Regions from separate parts of the Streptomyces sp. BJ20 genome, predicted to be linked through region 3. Evidence: riboswitches for the same ligand, from Rfam matches in the RefSeq annotation. Region 3 holds a riboswitch; each other region holds the start of a gene.
What was found. A riboswitch is a leader RNA that binds a small molecule or an ion and turns the genes downstream of it on or off. The one in region 3 is predicted to bind thiamine pyrophosphate.
Positions count from the first base shown of each region.

Region 1: another riboswitch for thiamine pyrophosphate. It lies ahead of thiO (glycine oxidase ThiO); the one in region 3 lies ahead of MTR79_RS07505 (thiamine ABC transporter substrate-binding protein).
Region 2: another riboswitch for thiamine pyrophosphate. It lies ahead of thiC (phosphomethylpyrimidine synthase ThiC); the one in region 3 lies ahead of MTR79_RS07505 (thiamine ABC transporter substrate-binding protein).

Region 1 is NZ_CP094918.1:5,646,442-5,649,642, forward strand. It holds gene MTR79_RS25525 (Rv2175c family DNA-binding protein) at 148-513, opposite strand; gene MTR79_RS25530 (FAD-dependent oxidoreductase) at 581-1,816, opposite strand; TPP riboswitch at 1,912-2,022, shown strand; gene thiO (glycine oxidase ThiO) at 2,017-3,183, shown strand; gene thiS (sulfur carrier protein ThiS) at 3,180-3,201, shown strand, end outside.
Region 2 is NZ_CP094918.1:7,347,573-7,350,773, reverse strand. It holds gene MTR79_RS33130 (YibE/F family protein) at 1-1,513, opposite strand, end outside; TPP riboswitch at 1,586-1,775, shown strand; gene thiC (phosphomethylpyrimidine synthase ThiC) at 1,768-3,201, shown strand, end outside.
Region 3 is NZ_CP094918.1:1,590,130-1,593,330, reverse strand. It holds gene MTR79_RS07510 (iron ABC transporter permease) at 1-831, opposite strand, end outside; gene MTR79_RS07505 (thiamine ABC transporter substrate-binding protein) at 912-1,997, opposite strand; TPP riboswitch at 2,077-2,182, opposite strand; gene rlmN (23S rRNA (adenine(2503)-C(2))-methyltransferase RlmN) at 2,207-3,201, opposite strand, start outside.

The DNA.
Region 1 (3,201 bases), 4.1 Mb from region 3:
GGTGTCACCCGGGCGCCGGTCGGACCGTGCGGGCGGGCCCGGGCCGCGCGCCGTCCGTCGCCTGCGGGTCCGTGGGGGCTGGGCGCGCGGTTGACCGCGTCCCTCAGGGAAGGGCCACCGCGTCCCTGAGGGGTTACGGGTCGTCGGTCAGACCGCGAGGGCCTGGGCCCTGCGCTTCACCTCCGTGCCGCGGTTCTCCGCGAGGGCCTGCGCGGGGGTGCCCGGCAGGCTGGGGTCGGGGGTGAAGAGCCACTCCAGCATTTCCTCGACCGTGAAGCCGTCGTCCCGCAGGAGCGTCAGGGTCCCGGTCAGGCCCTTGACGACCTTGTCCCCGTCGATGAAGGCGGCGGGGACGTGCAGCGCGCGGTTCTCACCGCGGCGCACGGCGATGAGCTGGCCCTCCTTGACCAGCTGCCGGACGCGCGTCACCTCGACGCCGAGCTTCTCGGCGATGTCGGGGAGGGTGAGCCAGGCGGGGACGAGAGCATCGATCTTTGCGTCAATCTCGGTCACGGGACAAGCCTGCCACCTGCCACCGACAGTCGGAAGTCAGCCCCGTCCCAGCGCGCGGGCGAGTCGGTCAGACCGTCGCCGACTTCAGCGGCCGCGCCGGGTCCGCCACCCGCTCCGGATCCAGTGCGACGCCCGACTCGATCAGCCGCCGCCCCTGCGCCAGGTCCCGGGGCCGCCCCACCGCGAGCAGCGCGGCCAGCCGGTCCCCGCGCAGCCAGCACACGCTCCACGCCGGGTCGGCCGGGTCGCCGCGCCACACCGTGCGGTCGGCGTCCGCGTGGTGACCGGCGTACTGCACGAACCGCCCGAACTGCTCGGACCAGAAGTACGGCACCGGGTCGTACACCTCGCGGCCCTGGGCCCCGCCGACGATGTTCGCGGCGACCGTACGCGGCCCCTGGAGGGCGTTGTCCCAGTGATGGACGAGGAGGCGCTCGCCGTAGCGGGCGGACGGGAAGGACGCGCAGTCGCCGACGGCGTACACGTCGGGCAGGGAGGTCGCCAGGTGCGCGTCGGCGACGACCTCGCCGTGCGCGCCGAGGGCGATCCCGGACCCGGCCAGCCAGGCGGTGGCGGGACGGGCGCCGATGCCGACGACGACCGCGCCGGCGGGCAGCCTGGTGCCGTCGTCGAGGAGCACGGCGCCGGGCTCGACGCGCGCCACGCGCGCGTGGGTGCGCAGCGTGACGCCGGCCTCCGCGTACCAGGCGGTCATCGGCTCGGCCACCTCCGCGGGCAGCACGCCCGCCAGCGGCCGTTCCTCGGCCTCCACGACGGTGACCGCGCAGCCCGCCTCCCGGGCGGCCGTGGCGAACTCCGCGCCGATCCAGCCGGCGCCGACGACCACGATGTCGTGCCGGGCGGCGAGCACCGGCCGCAGCCGTTCGGCGTCGTCCAGGGTGCGCAGCAGGTGCACGCCGGGCACGCCCTCCGCGCCGGGCAGCCGCAGCGGTTCCGCGCCGGTGGCGATCACCAGCACGTCGTACGGGACGGGTCCGGCCTCGGTGTCCAGTGCGTGGTCGCCGGGGCGCAGGCCGGTCACCTCGCAGCCCAGCCGCAGCTCGACCCCGAGCTCCTCGAAGTCCACGTCGAAGGCGGAGCTCTCGGCGGTGCCCAGCAGCACCGCCTTGGACAACGGCGGCCGGTCGTACGGCTGGTGGGGCTCCGCGCCGATCAGCGTCACTTCGCCGGCGAAGCCCCGCTCCCGCAGCGCCGCCGCGGTCTGCACGCCCGCCATGCCCGCGCCCGCCACCACGACCCGGCGCGGCGCGGCCCCTCCCGGTTCCTGCGTCTGCTCGCTCACCCGCTCACCATAGACACCCGTGCCCGCCACGCCGGACCGCTGCCGCGCGGGGTCCCTTACGGGTGCGGCTCGGCGCGGGCTAGGGTGGCTCGCGTACACGCACTCGCGGGAGCCCGGACGCACCGGGCTGAGAGGGAGGCTGGCGGCCTCCGACCGTACGAACCTGATCCGGGTCATGCCGGCGAAGGGAGGAGACGCCCATGTCGCCCACGCGTACCGCAGACGTCCTCGTCGTCGGGGGCGGGATCATCGGTCTGGTGACGGCCTGGCGGGCCGCGCAGGCCGGTCTCGCGACGACGGTCGTGGACCCCGATCCGGGAGGGGGCGCCGCCCGGGTGGCGGCCGGGATGCTGGCCGCCGTCACCGAGCTGCACCACGGCGAGCAGATGCTGCTCGGCCTCAACCTGGCCTCGGCGCGCCGCTACCCCGAATTCGCGGCCGAGCTGTCCGACTGCACCGGCCAGGACCTCGGCTACCGCCGCTGCGGCACCCTCGCCGTGGCGCTGGACGCCGACGACCGCGCTCATCTGCGCGAACTGCACGCCCTGCACGAGCGTTCCGGACTGGACTCGCAGTGGCTGACCGGGCGGGAGTGCCGGCGCCTGGAGCCGATGCTCGCGCCAAGTGTGCGCGGCGGGCTGCGGGTGGACGGCGACCACCAGATCGACCCGCGCCGGCTGGCGTCCGCGCTGCTCACCGCCTGCGAGCGGGCCGGCGTCACGCTCCACCGCGCCTGGGCGGAGCGGCTCGTCGTCACCGGCGACCGTGCGACCGGCGTGGTCACGGCGGACGGCGGAGAGCTGGGCGCGGGCCAGGTGGTGCTGGCGGGCGGCAGCTGGAGCGGGCGGCTGGCGGGCGTCCCCGCGGAGGTGCTGCCTCCGGTGCGTCCGGTGAAGGGGCAGGTGCTGCGGCTGACCATGCCGGACCGTCCCGGGCCGTTCCTGAGCCGCACGGTGCGGGCGGTGGTGCGCGGCAGCCACGTCTACCTGGTGCCGCGCGAGAGCGGCGAGCTGGTGATCGGCGCGACCAGCGAGGAGATGGGCTGGGACACCACGGTCACCGCGGGCGGTGTCTACGAGCTGCTGCGCGACGCCCACGAACTGGTGCCCGGCCTCACCGAGCTGCCACTCAACGAGACGCTCGCGGGACTGCGCCCCAGCTCACCCGACAACGCGCCGCTGCTCGGCCCGACCCGCCTCGACGGGCTGCTGCTGGCCACCGGGCACCACCGCAACGGCGTGCTGCTGACGCCCGTCACCGGCGACGCCATGGCGCGGGTGCTGACCGGCGGCGAGCTGCCCGACGAGGCCCTCCCGTTCACCCCGCGGCGCTTCGGCGCCCCCGTCCTCGCGGAGCAGTCCGTATGAACGCCCCGGTCACCACGG
Region 2 (3,201 bases), 5.8 Mb from region 3:
CGACGGCCTGGTCGTGCGCCGCCGTCTGCCCGGGCACCGGGGCACGGTCCGCCGGGCGGTCCGCCGACACGACCAGCGCGGCCAGGGCCGTGGTCACCGGTACCGAGGCCACCAGGCCGATCGAGCCGATCAGCGTGCGCACGATCTCCTCCGCGACCAGTTCGCTGTTGGCGACCGTTCCCACACCGCTCTGCGCCACGGAGAACAGCAGCAGCAGCGGCAGCGCGGCGCCCGCGTAGGCGAGGACGAGGGTGTTGACCACGGACGCGATGTGGTCGCGGCCGATGCGGATGCCCGCGCGGTACAGCGCGCGGCGGCCCATCGTCGGGTTGGCCTCGTGCAGTTCCCACACGGCCGACGTCTGGGTGACCGTCACGTCGTCCAGGACGCCGAGCGAGCCGATGATGACACCCGCGAGCAACAGGCCGCTCATGTCGATGTCGGGATAGAGACCGTGGATCAGGCCGGTGTTGTCGTCGGTGTTGCCGGTAAGGGCCGACCAGTCGATGAACACCGATCCCAGGATGCCGATCAGCAGCAGCGAGACCAGGGTGCCGAGCACCGCCACCGAGGTGCGGGCCGACAGCCCGTGACAGAGGTACAGCGCGAGCAGCATGATCAGGCTCGCTCCCACGACCGCCACGACCAGCGGGTTCGAGCCCTGCAGGATCGCCGGCAGGATGAAGAAGTTGAGCACCAGGAAGCTGACCGCCAGCGCGACCAGCGCCATCACGCCCCGCAGCCGGCCCACGGCCACCACGGCGAGCGCGAAGACACCGGCCAGCAGTGCCAGCGGGAAGCGGCGGTTCACATCGGCGACCGAGTACTGGAGGTCCTCCGGCGCCGAGGGCTCGTAGGCGACGACGACCCCCTGGCCCTGGCTCAGCTGCCGCGACTGGTCCGGCTGCACGATCTCGGTGAACGTCCGGCCCTTGTCCTTGCCGGTGTCGACCCGGATCGTCGCCTTCTTGCAGGTGCCGTTCGCCTGCTGCTGGGCCGAGGACCCTTCGGCGGTGGAGGTGTCACCGGTCGGGACGCCGGCCGAAGGGTTCGCGGAGGCGCAGTCCACCGCGACCACCTCGGTGACCGTGCCCTGCTGCGTCTGCCGGTCGAAGCCGACGCCGGTGCGTTCGTGGGCGGGAGCGCCGCCCGGCCACAGCACGGCCAGGCCGACGAGGACCGCCGCGGTGAAGGGGATGAGGACCGCGGCGATGACCTTGCGGAGATGGCGGGAGACGGGGGCGGCCGGACCGTGACTGTGGCTGTGCCCGTGGCTGGGGACCGGAGCATGACCGTGGCCGCGCCCATGGTCGTGCCCCGTCGTCGTGGGCGGGGTGTCACCCGGCGTCCCTGGCGTGGCCGAGCCCCGGTGCGAACCGGTGTGTTCGTGCGATCCCGTGCGTCCCGGCCCGGGACCGTGCCCATGCCACTGCCCGGGGCCGTGCCCGGGCTGGGCGTCGGCACCGTGCGGTGGCTCGGACGGCGGGAACGGAGGCGGAGAGTTCGAGGTCACCGACCGATCATCGCAAGAAGGAAGGGGGCCCTCTGTTCAGCGCGCCAGAAATGACGCTAGCGTGGAGGCACCTTTTGTACACGCGGGAGCTCGGAGCACCGGGCTGAGAGGGCGCTGACCTCCGTCCCAGCGATGTTCCACGTGAAACATCACCGACAGCGGGTGATGTTTCACACGGGGCGTCGGCAGACGGAAGCCGCTGCGTCGACCGCCGAACCTGTTACCGGGTAATGCCGGCGTAGGGAGTAGGTCTCATGACCAACAAGGACACACGCACGCCTGCCTCCACGCAGAACCCGACCGAGACGTCGGAGGCCGCGGAGGCCGGGAAGTCCATCGGCTGGCACAAGGCGTACGTCGAGGGCAGCCGCCCCGGCCTGCGGGTGCCGGTCCGTCAGGTGCACCTCACCAACGGGCAGTCGGTCACTCTGTACGACACATCGGGCCCGTACACCGATCCACTCGTCGACACCGACGTCCGCCGGGGACTGGCCCCGCTGCGCGAGAACTGGATCGTCGCCCGCGGCGACACCGAGGAGTACTCGGGCCGTCCCGTCCGTCCTGAGGACGACGGGATCAAGCACACCTCGCCGCGCGGGGGACTGCGCAACCTCGACGCGGTCTTCCCCGGCCGGCCGCGACTGCCGCGCCGGGGCCGTGAGGGGAAGGCCGTCACGCAGCTCGCGTACGCGCGCCGGGGCGAGATCACGCCCGAGATGGAATTCGTGGCGATCCGGGAGAACGTCTCCCCCGAGGTGGTCCGCGAGGAGATCGCGGCGGGCCGCGCGGTGCTGCCGGCCAACGTCAACCACCCGGAGAGCGAGCCGATGATCATCGGCAAGCGGTTCCTGGTGAAGGTCAACGCCAACATCGGCAACTCGGCGGTCACGTCCTCCATCGAGGAGGAGGTGGAGAAGATGACCTGGGCGACCCGCTGGGGCGCCGACACGGTCATGGACCTCTCCACCGGCCGCAACATCCACACCACCCGCGAGTGGGTCCTGCGCAACTCCCCCGTCCCCATCGGCACCGTGCCGCTCTACCAGGCGCTGGAGAAGGTCGACGGCAAGGCCGAGGAGCTGACCTGGGAGATCTACAAGGACACGGTCATCGAGCAGGCCGAGCAGGGCGTGGACTACATGACGGTCCACGCGGGCGTCCGGCTCGCGTACGTGCCGCTCACCGCCAACCGCAAGACGGGCATCGTCTCGCGCGGCGGGTCGATCATGGCGGCGTGGTGCCTGGCGCACCACAAGGAGTCGTTCCTGTACGAGCACTTCGAGGAGCTGTGCGAGATCCTCGCCGCGTACGACGTGACGTACTCGCTCGGCGACGGTCTGCGGCCGGGGTCCATCGCGGACGCCAACGACGAGGCGCAGTTCGCGGAGCTGCGCACGCTGGGCGAACTGAACCGGATCGCCAAGCGGCACGACGTGCAGACCATGATCGAGGGCCCGGGACACGTCCCGATGCACAAGATCAAGGAGAACATCGACCTCCAGCAGGAGATCTGCGAGGAGGCGCCGTTCTACACGCTCGGCCCGCTCACGACGGACGTCGCGCCCGCGTACGACCACATCACCTCGGGCATCGGCGCAGCGATGATCGCCTGGTGGGGCACGGCCATGCTCTGCTACGTCACGCCGAAGGAGCACCTGGGGCTGCCCAACCGGGACGACGTGAAGACC
Region 3 (3,201 bases):
CAGCGCCCACTGCCCGGCCCCGCGCGGGCGGCGGGCGGTCACCGAGGCGTCGACCAGCCTCAGCGCGGTCTCCCGGCGCCGCACGGTCCAGGCGTGCAGGGCGAGGATCGCGCCGACGGCGACGAACTGGATCAGCGTGAGGACGGCGGCCGTGGACAGGTCGAAGAGGTCGGCGGTCTGCCGGTAGATCTCCACCTCCAGGGTGGAGAAGGCGGGTCCGCCGAGGATCTGCACCACGCCGAACGACGTGAAGGTGAAGAGGAAGACCATCAGCGCGGCGGCGGCCACGGCGGGCGCGAGCGCCGGGAGGGTCACGGTCCGCCAGGCGGTGAGGCGGGAGGCGCCGAGCATCTGCGCGGCCTCCTCCTGCCGCGGGTCGAGCTGCGCCCACAGCCCGCCCACGGTACGGACGACGACGGCGTAGTTGAAGAAGACATGGGCGAGGAGGATCGCCCAGACCGTGGTGTCCAGGCGCACGCCCCACAGCTCGTCCAGCAGCCCGCCGCGCCCGACGAGCGCCATGAACGCCGTGCCGACGACGACCGTCGGCAGCACGAAGGGCACGGTGATCACCGCGCGCAGCACCTGTCTGCCGGGGAAGTCGAAGCGGGCCAGGGCGTAGGCGCCGGGCAGGGCGATCACCAGGGTGAGGGCCGTGGAGAGGAGCGCCTGCCAGGTGGTGAACCACAGCACCTGGCGGATGTCGGACTGCGCGAGCACGTCCACGATCCGCCCGGGCTGCCAGCCGCCGTCGGCCTTCAGCCCCCGGGCGACGATCGCGGCGACCGGATAGGCGAAGAAGACGGCGAAGAACGCGGCCGGCACGGCCATGAGGCCGAGCCGGGCCGCGTTCCGGCGCCACCAGCCGGGGCGGCCCGGGCTCGCCTCGGGCGGGCTCACGTCGGGCGGGGTCACTTCAGTACGAGCGAGGTCCACGACTTGACCCACTGGTCACGGTTCTCGGCGATCTTCGCCGGGTCCATGGTCCGCGGCTCCTTCGCCTGCGGCCCGAACTTCACGAACTCCTCCGGCACCTGGGCGCCCTCACGCACCGGGTAGACGAACATGTTGAGCGGCATGTCCTCCTGGAAGGTCTCGCCGACCATGAAGTCCAGCAGCGCCTTGCCACCCTCGGGGTTCTCGGCGTTGTTCAGCAGGCCCGCGTACTCCACCTGCCGGAAGCAGGTGCCCTCGGCGACGCCGGTGGGCGCCGTGTCGGGCCGCGGGTCGGCGTAGATCACCTCGGCGGGCGGCGAGGAGGCGTACGACACGACGAGCGGGCGGTCGGCCTTGGCCTTCTTGCCGCCGGCCGAGCCGGAGAACTCCTCGTTGTACGCCTGCTCCCAGCCGTCGACGACCTTGACGCCGTTGTCCTTGAGCTTCCCCCAGTAGCTCTCCCAACCGTCGTCCCCGTACTCGGCGACGGTGCCGAGCAGGAAGCCGAGACCGGGCGAGGAGGTGGCGGCGTTCTCGACGACGAGGAGATCCTTGTAGGCGGGCTTGACGAGGTCGTCGAGGGATTCGGGCGGGGTCAGCTTCTTCTTCTCGAACCACGCCTTGTCGTAGTTGACGCAGACGTCACCGGTGTCGACGGGGGTGACCCGGTGCTCTTCCTCGTCGACCCGGTACTCGGGCAGGATCAGGTCGGAGCCCTTGGCTTCGTAGGACTGGAAGAGGCCGTTGTCGAGGGCGCGGGACAGCAGGGTGTTGTCGACGCCGAAGAAGACGTCGCCCTGGGGGTTGTCCTTGGTCAGGATCGCCTTGTTCACGGCCTGCCCGGCGTCGCCGTCCTCAAGGACCTTGAGCTTGTAACCGGACTGCTTCTCGAAGGCGGCGACGACGTCCTCGGACACGGCCCACGAGTTGTGACTGACGAGGGTCACCGTCTTGGAGCCCTCGCCGCTGCCGCCGCCGTCCCCGCCGGACGACCCGCAGGCGGACAGCGTGACGAGCCCCAGCCCGACGGCCAGGACGGTGACCTTCTTGGTGATGCCCACTTGATTCCTCCTGGAGTGACCAGGAAGAGACGCGGCCCTGCCCGGGATCCCCGGTCGGGGCCCGGGCAGGGCGCAACAGCTCGAGTGATGACCGATCTCCCTACCCAGAATGACCTGGGCCAGGTTCGGAGGGTCTGCGGCCGGTGCCGCACTCTCAGCGCTGTGGCGCTCCCCTGTCGGAATATGCAGATGTGTTGACGCCGGTCAGACTACCGCTCGGTGGCGGCGAGCTGACCACACGCCCCGTCGATCTCCTGACCACGGGTGTCCCGGATCGTCACCGGCACACCGTGCGCGGCGATCGCCTCGACGAACGCCTTCTCGTCCTCGGGCCGCGACGCGGTCCACTTGGAGCCGGGCGTCGGGTTGAGCGGGATGAGGTTGACGTGCACGGGACGCCCCTTGAGCAGCCGCCCGAGCCGGTCACCGCGCCACGCCTGGTCGTTGATGTCCCGGATCAGCGCGTACTCGATGGACAGCCGGCGCCCGGACTTCGCCGCGTACTCGAACCCGGCGTCGAGCACCTCGCGCACCTTCCACCGCGTGTTCACGGGGACGAGGGTGTCGCGGAGCTCGTCGTCGGGGGCGTGCAGCGAGATCGCCAGCCGGCATTTGAAGCCCTCGTCGGAGAACCGGTGGATGGCCGGGACGAGCCCCACCGTCGACACGGTGATCCCGCGCTGCGACAGGCCGAGGCCGTCGGGCTCGGGGTCGGTGAGGCGGCGGATGGCGCCGACGACGCGGTTGTAGTTGGCGAGGGGCTCGCCCATGCCCATGAACACGATGTTGCTGAGCCGCGCGGGCCCGCCGGGAACCTCGCCCTCGCGGAGCGCCCGCATGCCGTCGACGATCTGGTGCACGATCTCGGCGGTGGACAGGTTCCGGTCCAGCCCCGCCTGCCCGGTCGCGCAGAACGGGCAGTTCATGCCGCAGCCGGCCTGCGAGCTGATGCACATGGTGACCCGGTCCGGGTACCGCATCAGCACGGACTCGACGAGCGTCCCGTCGAACAGCTTCCACAGCGTCTTGCGGGTCGTCCCCTGGTCGGTGGACAGGTGCCGCACGACGCTCATCAGCTCGGGAAGCAGCGCTTCCTGCAGCTTGCCGCGCGAACCGGCGGGGATGTCGGTCCACTGCTCCGGATCGTGCGCGTACCGCGCGAAGTAGTGCTGCGAGAGCTGCTTGGCACGGAACGGCTTCTCAC